One region of the Bifidobacterium sp. W8103 genome, then DNA from elsewhere that is predicted to be linked to it. Evidence: riboswitches for the same ligand, from Rfam matches in the RefSeq annotation. Region 1 holds a riboswitch; the other holds the start of a gene.
What was found. A riboswitch is a leader RNA that binds a small molecule or an ion and turns the genes downstream of it on or off. The one in region 1 is predicted to bind guanidine.

Region 1 (6,185 bases):
TGTGGTGGCGATTCTCTTCTTTGCCATTATCTGGCGTTCCAAGCGCATCAGCAGTACCGAACGGCATAGGTTGCGCGCAGTTACTCCACTGTTGATCATGCAAATTGTAATTGGTGTGGACTACGCCATCCAAGGCACCACCCTGCTAATGTTCCTGGATCAGCGTATCAACCGTAAGTTTGGCGGTATCGAAATCGCACCAGGATCCTTCACGACCATTGTGGGTATTATTTCTCTGCTTTCAGGACTCTTCTTCAGCTGGTTCTGGGTCACCGACCTGGGCAAGCGTTGGAAGTCGAGCAGTCGTCTCTGCTTTGGTTTCTTCTTCACCGGCATCGCCAATTTCCTCCTGATTGTGCCGACTGTCGTGCTCAATCCTCACGCCGGAAAATACTCGGTGGTATGGCTGCTGGTTTATTACTTGGTCAGCAATTTCGGTGGATTCCCCTACGGTGTTGCAGCTAACTCAACTGTTGCTGCAATTGCTCCGAAGTCTTACGAGACGCAGATGCAGACCTCACTAACATTGTCTGCAGCCATCGGTACCGCCATCATGCTGGTCGTCTATGGAAGGTTGAAGTCGCTGGATCAGCAACTTCCTCTATTCCTGATCATTGGCACTTTGGAAATTGTTGTTGCGGTTGCGGTAATGATGTTCAGCAAGCGTTTCGAATCCATGATTCTCGATGATTAGTGAATGGATCGGTCTTTGTCGAGCGAAGATCTCTACAAAGACCGGGTGATAGTGAAGAGGTAAGCAGTTTCGCAATAGCCCTTTGTTGTTGTCAATAGCGGCACCGGAGGCCATCCGCAATTTTGTGGCTTTCGGTGCCTCGTGTTTGCACAGAGGTAGCTATTAATTGATTGCTGCGGTCATGATCCAGTCGGTCTGAATGTCAGCGCCCAAGGTGAAAGTGTGCTCGCCGGTCCGTTTGAAGCCCATGGCTTGGTAGAAACGTTGAGCGGGTTCATTGTGCTCCCATACACCCAGCCAAATTTTGCTCAGTCTCTGGTTCCTGGCTCGTTCGAAGGCCTGATTGACCAGCAGTGTGCCCAGTCCGTGGCGTTTGAAGTCCGATAGGACGTAGAGCCGCTCGATTTCTATTGAAGTGTCACCGAACTGCTCGGTCTGGGCTTTCCCTGTGCTGAGCTGCATGTAAGCTGCGGGCGTGCAATCCACGCTGGCCAGGAGAAAGACGGATTCAGATTCAGACAATTGCGACTTGATCAGTTCGGAGGAGAAGGAATGCAGGAGGTAGTCTTCCATGTTCTCTTGGCTGTTGTCGGCGGCGAAGGTGTCACGGAAGGTGGTCATGCCCAAGGAACATATCAGCCCGGCAACATCCGAGGTGCATTGCCGTATTGTTGCGGTCATGATGGCGATTCCTTTCTTCATTGATTCTGCTGCTGGATATTTCTGCTTTGATAGGCTGTTCTCAGTTGACGATCTTGAGTCCGACCACGCAGGCGACCAGACCGATGATGAGCAGAATGCGGGCGAGTGAAACAGGCTCCGATCCAGTAGCCATGGCGTATAGAACGGTCAGGGCAGCTCCTATGCCGACCCAGATCGCATAGGCCGTGCTGGTAGGGATGCTGCGCATGGCAAAGGCCAGACCCACCATGCTCAGAATCAATCCCACGATAAATACGATGTCAGGGACGATTTTGGTAAAACCCTGAGACTTGCCTAGGGCGGTGGCCCAGACCGATTCGCAGATGCCAGCGAGTATAAGTATGATCCACGAGGACATGGTTCCCTTCCGGCAAGTCTTGTCGCTGTCCGGGTACTTGACCATCGTCCGGGAACCTGAATCAGATTCTGGCCATCAGAATAGCACGGGGCAACACCCTGATAGTTGAATAGCAAGGGAGCGGCCGAGGGTTCATTGTAAGAAGGAATCAGGGTTAATTCAGGGTCGTTTCAGGGGTTTGCCGGATGTTGTCTCCCGCGCCGATCGGCTATTCATATAAATAGAGGGATCTAGCAGGGTGTACGCACGAGGATGTGGCAGGTGAATGAATCATGACTTGGGCCTTACGTGATCTGAAAGCCAATAGCGGCATTTGGGCTGGCGTCTTTATCGTTCTTGTGGTCACGCAAACTCTGCTCTGTGCCATGAGTGTGAGCATGGGAGTCAACAGCTATTACCAAGGTCTGTCGGTCAAGACCAGGGATCCTGCTAAGAGTCTGGCTTCGGCCCTGAGTCTGGTCTTCCTCACGGTCATTGTGCTCGGCTGTCTGGTGATCAAGCAAACCCTGCAGGCATCAATTCGCCAACGTCGGCAAGGGCTGGCCCTTCTCTCGCTGCTGGGAGCTACGCCTAAGAAGGTCCTGGTGCTTACGCTTTTGCAGGTGATGATTTTGCTTCTGCCGGCCTCCCTTATTGCCGTGGCTCTTTCACCTGCGCTGGCTGGAAGGATCCTCGATTGGTATTCCACCGGGATGCGAATGTCGGTACATTTCGCTTTTACCTGGCACAGATTTCCCAGGTCTGCCCTGACTGGTCTTGCAGTGGGATTGGCCACGGCCGTCTTGGCGACCAGCCGGACATTGCGGGATTTGGGAAAGATGACACCAGTCCGGATGGTGCACCGTGCTGAGGAGAGCGAATCGGTTGAACGGCCGAGACATGGAGGTGGTCTTGTGGCCCTTTTCCTTGGGCTGGCCTTGCTGCTATTGCCGTTGCCTGTCTTTGCCTATCTTTCGCACAGCGGCTCTGTATCCTTGGATCCTAAGCAAGTCCGGGCGGTCATAAGTGCCGTTGGAAGTGGACCGCTTTTCGCCATTCTCTTGCTGCTGATAGCCTTGGCTCGCGCTGGTGGGCCGGCTATAGGCAGGGTCACTCAACTCTGGACTGCTCTGGTGCCGTCATCGTCTGCCGTCTGGCGGGTAGCGCGTTCACAGGCTGTGGTCAGAAGCAAAGACACGACATTCGGCTCAACGGTCATAGCGTTGACCGCCTGCATGTTTTTGGTCGGCGGTCTGCTGACTGCCGGAGGCACCAGTACCGTCGCCATAAACAAGGTGCCGGGAATACCGAGTGCCACAGCGGGCGGGACTTTGGAGTTGCTCTATGGTTTCTGGGCAGCGCTGCTGGTCGCCCTGGTCGGCGTGATCGCGGGGTTCGCCATCGCCGCTCGGGATCGTGACCTTGATTTGGCGCTCCTGTCAATCGCTGGGGCAAACCCGCAGCAGCTTACTGCTATATCCACATTGGACGGCACCATCGTGATGACTACAGGCATTATCATCGCAGCAGGCGGCACCAAACTGGTCGGACTGAGCACAGCCATGGTCTATTGGCCCCTTATACACAGTCTGTCCGTAGTTTTTCCTTGGCAGTTCTTCCTTATATGTGGGTTGCCGATTATCGTCGTCGGCTCGCTGGCGACCATGCTGACGGCGCGGCCCGCTTTGAGGCGCTCCCCCATAGCAATCCTGCAAGGCGCCATAGGCGAATAGGGCTAGCCATAGCGCAGGCTCATTCCACGCTTTTCAGCGCTGAGACAGGGTCGATGCGGTCCAAGGTAGGGTTGGTAAAGCACTGAACCACAAAGGTGAATGCCATTGTGGCACCAGCTGCGATCAGGTAGGAAACCGGCTTGATCTGAACAGCGAAATAGAGGGAAGGCATATTCAGGGCTGAAGTCAGCAGTCCGGCGACATACCGACCCAATGGTAGGCCCAGAACAATGCCCATCAGTGTCAGAATCAGCATCTCCTTATTGATATAGGTGTGGACCTCTCGGTCATGGAAACCTAGGACTTTGAGAGTGGCTATCTCCCTGGTGCGTTCGGATACGTTGGTCGAGGCCAGGGTGAATAGGACAGCCAGAGCCAGACCCCCAGCCAACGCTACGATTAGCATGACCACCGCGTACATCAGATCAAAGTTCATAGATCGCTCCATGTCGACGGTGCTGACGGCCGAGGCGACCTCCTGGTTTCGGCTCAGACGGTTGGCGTAAGAAACCTGTTGGTCGGGAGAGCCGGTCAATAGGGCATAGACTGCATTCATGGCAACTGTGCTACTGCTCTGGCTGGTTTTATCGAACAGACGCTGATAACACTCCGCTGTCAGATAGATGTCCGAACCGATCAGACTGCGGGAGACAGCGGCAACCCGCGTTTCCACCGTGTTCATATCCTTGTCGAGCAAGCGGATGGTCGATCCGGCGGACAAGCCTAGGGAATGAGCAGCCGATTGGGACACAATAGGACCCGTATCGCCCAGATGGAGGGTTTGAGCACGCCGATCCGTCGAACGCAGATTGACCATCTTGGAGAAAGCCGTCTCTTTGTCTTTCGGAACCACTATCAGTTGAATCGCCTCGGACTTCTGCTGATGAGAGTGATGCAGTTCAGCAGTCATCCGACTGGACTCTACCCGAATCGGCATCATCGAGCGCGTGCGGCCATCCTTTTGCAGCAGCTGATGCAGTGGGGTCAGATTGTTTTCTGAACTCACAGCAAGCAGATCATAGTGGTAGACATCATGAAACTGCCTGGGGCCCAGGGAATCAACCGTGTCGCTGATGGCCAATCCGCATAAAATCAGAGCCGTGCAGCCGGCCACCCCGCCAACGGTCATGATTAGCCGTCCCTTGAATCGGAAGAGATTGCGGGCCGTGACCTTGTTGAGGAAGGACATGCGCCGCCAGAGGGGTCCGATTTTTTCCAGGAAGATGCGTGCGCCCGCTTTGGGGGCCTTGGGTAGCATCAGTTGCGCCGGCGTCTGCCTCATTTCGTTGGCGCAAGCCACTGCGGTTGCCAGAAGCACTCCCACGGCGAACAGGGCAACTCCGAACGAGCCGTAAGCCCAGTCGTACGCCAAACGAGTGCCGGGCACGACATACAAATCGCGCAGAATCGTCAGCAGGAAGGCGGGGATGCCGATGAAACCTGCCAGATTCCCCAGCCCGCCGCCGATCAGGCAGGCAAGAAGAGCGAACAAGAGGTATCGGAGGGCAACGGGTATACGTCCGTAGCCCAAGGCCAGATGGGTTCCAATCAGTCCGCGGTCCTCTTCGACCATGCGAGTCATGGCTGTAAGGCTCATGAGCACGGCAACCGTTAAAAAGATTACAGGGAAGGCTCGGCCCAGAGATTGGATGGAGTCGATGTCGGACTTGAAGTCAGAGTATGAACCACTGGTCGCGCGAGTGTTGAGGTACCAGCGCACAGGCGGCACCAAGGTGGCAGGATCCTTAGTCGCCCCATCTGCTGTTTTTGACATGGTCTGATTTCCTGAGACAGGTTCAGCCGTCTGTAGGAATTGCCCCGTCTGCCTTGCTTGTTCGAGCTGCTCTTTGACATTGTCGACCAGCTCTTGGTGGCGGGCCTCTTGCCTGTAGGGCTGGACCTTATGCGCTATTTGGTCGGTCATCCGATTGACCGCGTCTTCGTAATCGTCGCTGAAGGTGTCCATCTGTTCGCTGCCCTGCATGCGTAGTGAAATGGCCGCATAGACTGGCTTCTGCTGTTGGTTTCCTGACTCGGCAGGTGCTTTGCTGGGCAGGAAGATGCGGTAATCGGATGTTGCGGTCCTGCGGAACCCTCCTGCCCGTCGACCCTGGGGATTGACCAGATCCTGTGGATCAAGAACGGTGCCGGTGATTGTCAGTTCAGAGGTGTTATCGGCAGTCTGGCTGGCATTGCGATCGCCCTCCAGCTGGATGTGACCTCCCAATCGCAGATGGCTATCAGTCAAGAATTTTTGCGTGACCGCCGCCTCTTTTTTGGACTGGGGCAGCCGCCCCGTCTGAAGATAGGGTTGGTTCAGACCGTGGGAGTGTAGACGGACCAGAGTCAGTTTCTTCTTGCTTCCGTTGACTTTTGTTTGTGCCTTCTGGAATTCTTCCGCCTGGGCCTTGCGGACATCGGGCAGCCGCCTGAGAGCCTGCAAGTCATCGTTAGTAAGACCGGAGGAGGAGACCACCTGTACGTCGTAGAGCCCCTGGGTCTTATAGAAGTGGTCGGCTCCCTGGTACATATCCTGGCAACCTGCCCAGATGCCCGTCAGAACGGCCACACCTAGAGCAGAGATGAGACCGATGGCCAGGAAGCGTTTCCAGCTGTGGAGCCAGGAGCGCAGCATGTCTTTGATGAAGGCCATGGGGAAACGAGCGTGGCTGACCTTGCCAATACCGTCAGCTCGTTTGTTCTGTCCAGGAGCTGTCTT
Region 2 (6,185 bases), 1.4 Mb from region 1:
AAAGACAGCCTAAGCGAGCGCATGCGAAAAAATGCCTTGCGGCCAGCAGAGAAGGCGACCCATAGTCACAACAGACAACACACCTGCCAGAGCCAAGAAGAAACCAATCGGATGAAAGCTCGGCAATGGACCCATGCAAAAACCGAATACCAACATATAAGCAATCGGCATTATACATACCATTTCGAGGGCCATAAACTATTGCCGTTCGCATCCAAGACAGCAGCGAACCTGCGTCTTGGGCGATCATACGGTCAATGAGGAAGGGAACATCATGGCCACAAAGCAAACAGCAAGAAGAGAGCAATTGGGCGAATTCGCGCCTCAGTTCGCAACTCTGAATGACGATGTTCTATCGGCGAAGTCTGGGCTGATGAACAAGCACTGTCCGCGCACGACAGAAGCATGATCACCATAGCCGCATTAATTGCCATGGGTAGCACAGAACAGCTCGACGTTCACCTGAACATCGAGAAAAAGAACGGCATCACCAAGGACGAAATAGCAGCCGAAATTACCCATCTGGCCTTCTACGCAGGCTGGCCGAAGGCCTGGTCGGCTTTCAACCGCGCCAAGCAAATCTGGCAAAATGATGACTGAAGGAGAATAAGGCATGAAGCAAAACGCCAAGACGGCAGTCCTGGTCTTCCACTCCCATATGGAAGCCTCACGGATCAATGCCCGCCTGATGCGGGAAGCCAAGGGACATGAGGATAAGGGTATCCTGGTCCGGGACGAATATGCTGCCTTGCGCTCAAATCAGATCGACATCCCTAGTGAGCAAGCATTCGTCAAAGGCTGTGACCGTCTGGTATGGCAGTTTCCCATGTATTGGTACAGCTTGTCCTCCGCTGCTCAAGGAGTGGGAAGACCTGGTACTTACCTACGGATGGGCCTACGGTACCCACGGCAATGCCCTGAAAGGCAAGGAACTCATGCTCGCCGTCTCGGTCGGCTCTGCCGGAGAGAACTATCACCATGAGGGCGAATTCGGCTATACGGTGGACGAGCTCCTGGCTCCGTTCAAAGCTACCAGCAATCTCATTGGAACCGTCTATCGGAAGCCCTTTATTCTGACCGGCGTTAGCTCAGGTATGAGCGATCAGAGCCTGGAAAAGGCAGCCAAAGATTACTTGAGCTGTCTGCAAGGCGACTGGCCGGCACAATAGGCGCATGCGCATGAAGAGCCTCAGCAAGAATCCCTAATATTAAGACGAGGGCATCCACACAGGAATCTTAAATTGCGGGCGCCCTCGTCTTATCAGCTCAGCGGACCTCAGTCACTGTGTATAAGATAACCCATGCAGACGTGTGGTCTCCTCAGGCGTATCCACATTAAGAAATAGGCGACCTCCTGTATCCATGGCTCTGATGTCATGCATATCGTCATCATCAAGACTGAAATCTGCAATATTGTGGTTCTCGCGAATCCGTTCCTCATGCGCGGATTTCGGGATGGAGCATATCCCCTGCTGGGTCAGCCAGCGCAATACTATCTGGGCCGGTGTCTTGCCGTAGCGCTGGCCGATACGCATGAGGACAGGATTGTCGAAAATTCCCCGACGACCTTTAGCCAGAGGCGCCCAGGCCATGGGTGCAACCCCCTGCTCGTCCATGACCTTTCGAAGTGCGATCTGCTGAGTGAAGGGATGCAGCTCAATCTGATTGACCATAGGCGCGATTCTGCTGGAAAGGATCAAATCAATTAGCCGGTCAGGCAGGAAATTGCAGACTCCGATGGCACAAACGCGGCCTTGGTCATACAGGTCTTCCATAGCTCTCCACGACCCCTGATAATCGCCATAAGGCATATGGATAAGGTACAGATCCAGGTAGTCCGTCTGCAGGTTGATCAGGGTCTTTTCAAAGGACTGCATCGTCCCCTCGTAACCATTTTGCTGAATCCAGACCTTTGAGGAAAGGCTCACTTCCTCTCGAGGAATAGCAGATTCCCTCAGCGCATCCCCCACTGCTCTCTCGTTGCCATAGAAGGCAGCTGTATCGATAAGGCGGTAGTCCCAATCGAGAGCCGATGCCACACCACGTCTGCATTCATCCAGATCACCTATCTGGTAGACTCCGAATCCCAATATGGGAAGCTCGAAGCCATTGCTCAGCTGCAGTTTTTCCATGCGCTATCGTCTCCTTGGTGATGCCCTCCTGCAATCTAACAAAGCATAGGAAGACAGTATTGCCTACCACTTTTGGCTATATATCCATCCTCTGCTTATGGGGATGCACACCGGACCTTCGACCCCTGCCAGTAATGCTACAGTATCTTTCGGAAGCATTCCTTCCCCGGACGAGACGCGCCGTACCCGGATCGACGACGACGCTCAACAGGTCACTCGTGGAAGGATGTGGTTGGTTTGTTCCTAATGACTCAGCTTATTGGATTTCTGCTGCTCCTCATGGCCTTTGCTTCGATGATGCTGCTAGGCCTGCCCAGCGGCAGCCGGGTCAATCTTGTTTTGAACCTTATCGGCGCATGTTTGCTGGCCGTCGATGCTCTGGCTAACCGGAGGTGGGCCTTTTTTGCCCTTGAATGCGTATGGGCCCTAGTTGCGCTATACGCCATCATCAGATCATATTTAAAAAGCGATTCATTCACGACCAAGAATTGCAGCTCAGCGACAAGGCAAGGGCAGGGTATCTGCATCCAACCCATAGAAGCGGAACTGACTGTCTGCAAAGTTGCTGATTATACAGAGATTGATCTGAACTCACCTTTTGTTTTTACAGGACGAACCGACCAAGAAGCTTCATTAGTCTGTCCAACCGAGATTGTTCCCAGCCGGACCCTGGAACGCAGCGACGGCTGGCGGGCCTTCCGCATCCAAGGCATTCTCGACTTTTCACTCATCGGCATCCTGGCGCCCATCGCCACCATTCTGGCAAACAAGGGCATAGGCATTTTCGCCGTCTCGACCTACAACACGGATTATGTCCTTACCAAGGCCGAGGACTTCCCTGCCGCCCTGGATGCCCTCGACAAGTCAGGATATACAATCATCTGATTGACCCACAACAACATTAATCATGACCGCCGATGCTGCCCATGCATAAACAAACACCCTTCGTCGTTGAATATATTGCAACGACTCCTACGCTTTTGCCGGCCCTGCCTCTCGTCTAACTCTATGTGCTTCACCTGCACTTGGTCAATATCGAAATGATGCCGACCTAGTGCCAGTCAATGCCGCTTTTACGAGAAAATGACACATAAACTGGCCTCAACAGAGGTTGCTTCCTGAAAATAGGCAGGCTGCCAGATGACCTGCCACAAGTGACGGGAAGTACAAGCCTGGAGGATCAGATGAGCAACAATCGAAACGAACGTGCGAATAAGAACCAAGGCAGGCATGAGGGCAACTCCTCGCGGAGTGACGACACACGTGAAGATTCCCAACAAACAACCATGAACGACAAGAACCACATGCCAAAACCAGTGGAAACTGCGAACGCCAGAAAAGAAAATCAAACAGCAAATGCATCCAAGCCGAAGCCCGCACCAGAACAAACAGGCGAGAAGGAAGGCAAGGACTCATCCAGCAAGGACACTGATCATGGCAGACCTGAAGCACGAAATAAACAGGAACAAGCCGGCCACGTAGACAGAGAGCATGATGGCCCCTCTTATGACGACAAGCCGAGTCAACCCAATAAGTCTGCCGCAAAGGATGCGCCTGTACCTGTCGAGAAGCCATCTCAGCCAACTAGGGAAAGTAAACCTGCCAAACCGCCCAAGGCGAAGAACCATGACTCCTTCTATCTAGGCCTGGCCTCAGCAGTCCTAGTCGCAGCTCTGGGCCTCAGCCTGAGCACCATGCCGATCTTCTTCTCCCTGCCTCTTGCCGCAGTCTTGTTTGGAATCGGCATCTGGCTCCTCTCCTATGCCAGCTTCAAGTCTCCCGGCAAGCCGGAGGGAGAGGGAACGGAGACGGACAGGCATACCAGGACCGTGGTTGTGGCGACGGTCCTTCTGGTGCTGCAGACCTTCATCATGGATGTCTTCATCTTCACCCGAATGGGAACAGTCGGCAAACACCAGAACGCCATCGTGATCGCCTGGATCATCGCCAGCATGATCGAGACCCTGGCTGCCTTCGCCCTTATCTACCATCACAATCCCCTGCAGTCCAAGCCCAAGGATTCCGCGGCAAACGATAAGCATGAGGGAAAGGAATAAGGCGCCACAGCGCACATAAATCAGAGACGACACACAAGTCCAGAAAGGCAGACTGACTGTCAATGTGAGACCGTCACAGCAGACGAACAAATCAGCTCGCCAAGTCGTTCTGTCGCCAAGGTCTCGTGCCCACTGAGATTTTGCGTCTCAGGGTGCCACGTATCGTTCTTGAAGACGCGCGGCACCCTTGCATAATCAACCCACATACCGTAGCTGGTCATAGCTGGAAACTGTCGGATGGACAGAGGCTACGATGCCATGTGCTACGCCGACCGGCTCCCAAAAAATTCGGCAACAAAACCGTGAGCCCACTCCTCGGACAATACAACTCTTCAGACATTGCATAGGTTACGCGGGTGCAACTATGCAGGCACAGCTTCATGTCCCTTCTATTTCTCGTCCACATTCGGAAAATACCTTGAGCTCGGTCCCTTCTCGACTGATACTTATAAAGCGCAAGCACATACAGGCTGCAATAACCTCCCAACAGCAACATGCACCGACTAGAATCATTGGTGAAATTGCTGACACACAGTTGTGCTTGAAAAAGGAAAGACATGAGTGGACCAGAACAATCTCCTGTAACCTTCGGGGTCCTCAAAGAAACTGACGATGACGAGTCCCGTGTGGCCCTAACCCCTGACATCGTGACTCGGCTGACCAGGCAAGGCATTGCTTGCCTATTGGAGTCCGGAGCCGGAGCCCGAGCCGGCTTCCGGGATGAGGACTACCAGCAGACGGGAGCCACAGTCACTGACAGGGATAGCATCCTATCCAAGTCACAAGTCCTGGGTTTCGTCAACAGACCGGATAGCTCCTTGCTCAAGCGAATTCCAGCCGGAACATGGATCATCGGCATGCTGGGGTCCTTGAGCGACAAGGACTACATCAAGTCCCTAGAAGCGTCCGGGCTTACCGGAATCGCCATGGAACGACTCCCCCGCCAGCTCAGCTCGGCCCAGTCCATGGATGAGATGACCTCGCAGAACTCGGTCATGGGATACAAGGCAGCACTGGTGGCTGCCGATGCCTATGGATCCTTCTTCCCCATGATGACCACTGCAGCAGGGACCATCCGACCAGCCAAGGTCCTGGTCCTGGGCGCGGGGATCGCAGGTCTGCAGGCCATCGGGACTGCAAAACGTCTGGGAGCCGTGGTCACCGCCTATGATGTCAGACCCGCTTCCAGGCAGGAGGTGGAATCCTTGGGAGCCAAGTTCCTCGACCTGGGATTGGACTTTTCCAAGGGACAGGGCCAGGGCGGCTATGCGCGCCAGCTGACCGATCAGGAGCAGGCCCAGCAGCAGGCTGCGGTGGATGCCAAAGCGGCAGGCTTCGATGTGGTCATCACCACGGCCAAGGTTCCAGGCGGAAAGCCTCCCCGCCTTTTGAGCGCCAAGGGTGTGGCCAATCTGCACCCCGGAGCAGTGATCGTGGACTGCGCTGCCAGTGACCTGGGCGGCAACGTCGAGGGATCACAGGTGGGAACCAGGACCACCGACAAGGGGGTCACTTTGATCGGGGCCCCATTCCTGGCCAGCGGCGTAGCCACGACAGCCTCCAACCTACTGTCCAGAAATGTGGCGGACGTGCTGGTGCATTTCCTTCGTGATGGCGCGCTCGGCATCAGAGCGGACGACGAAATCGATCAAGCATTGGTTGTATCAGGAGCAGCCGAATCCGGCACGCATGAAAGCACAGAAGCTCCAGATGCCGAAGAGACCGAAGAGAAAGGTCAAGAGCAATGAATTCTGTGGTCATAGCCATTACGCTCTTCATTCTGGCCCTGCTGATCGGCGTGGAGGTGATCGGCAAGGTTCCGGCCACGCTGCACACACCGCTCATGTCAGGCGCCAACTCCATTCATGGCATTGTGATCGTCGGGGTGGTCATCATCGCAGCCGAGGCTCATTCCCCGCTTTCCTATGTGCTTATTTTCCTGGCTGCCGTCCTTGGCGCCATGAATGTGGTGGGCGGCTACGTGGTGACCGACAGG

Region 2: another riboswitch for guanidine. It lies ahead of H3U90_RS06275 (ACT domain-containing protein); the one in region 1 lies ahead of H3U90_RS00930 (DMT family transporter).

The regions. Positions count from the first base shown of each region.
Region 1 covers NZ_JACFRV010000001.1:224,058-230,242, reverse strand. The annotation lists gene H3U90_RS00940 (oligopeptide:H+ symporter) at 1-694, shown strand, start outside; gene H3U90_RS00935 (GNAT family N-acetyltransferase) at 857-1,375, opposite strand; gene H3U90_RS00930 (DMT family transporter) at 1,437-1,754, opposite strand; guanidine-III (ykkC-III) riboswitch at 1,763-1,826, opposite strand; gene H3U90_RS00925 (FtsX-like permease family protein) at 2,027-3,466, shown strand; gene H3U90_RS00920 (ABC transporter permease) at 3,486-6,185, opposite strand, start outside.
Region 2 covers NZ_JACFRV010000001.1:1,606,403-1,612,587, reverse strand. The annotation lists gene H3U90_RS08305 (carboxymuconolactone decarboxylase family protein) at 406-600, shown strand; partial or broken gene H3U90_RS08455 (hypothetical protein) at 614-796, shown strand; gene H3U90_RS06285 (NAD(P)H-dependent oxidoreductase) at 708-1,169, shown strand; gene H3U90_RS06280 (aldo/keto reductase) at 1,281-2,132, opposite strand; guanidine-III (ykkC-III) riboswitch at 2,279-2,339, shown strand; gene H3U90_RS06275 (ACT domain-containing protein) at 2,379-3,017, shown strand; gene H3U90_RS06270 (hypothetical protein) at 3,827-4,189, shown strand; gene H3U90_RS06265 (NAD(P) transhydrogenase subunit alpha) at 4,747-5,937, shown strand; gene H3U90_RS06260 (NAD(P) transhydrogenase subunit alpha) at 5,934-6,185, shown strand, end outside.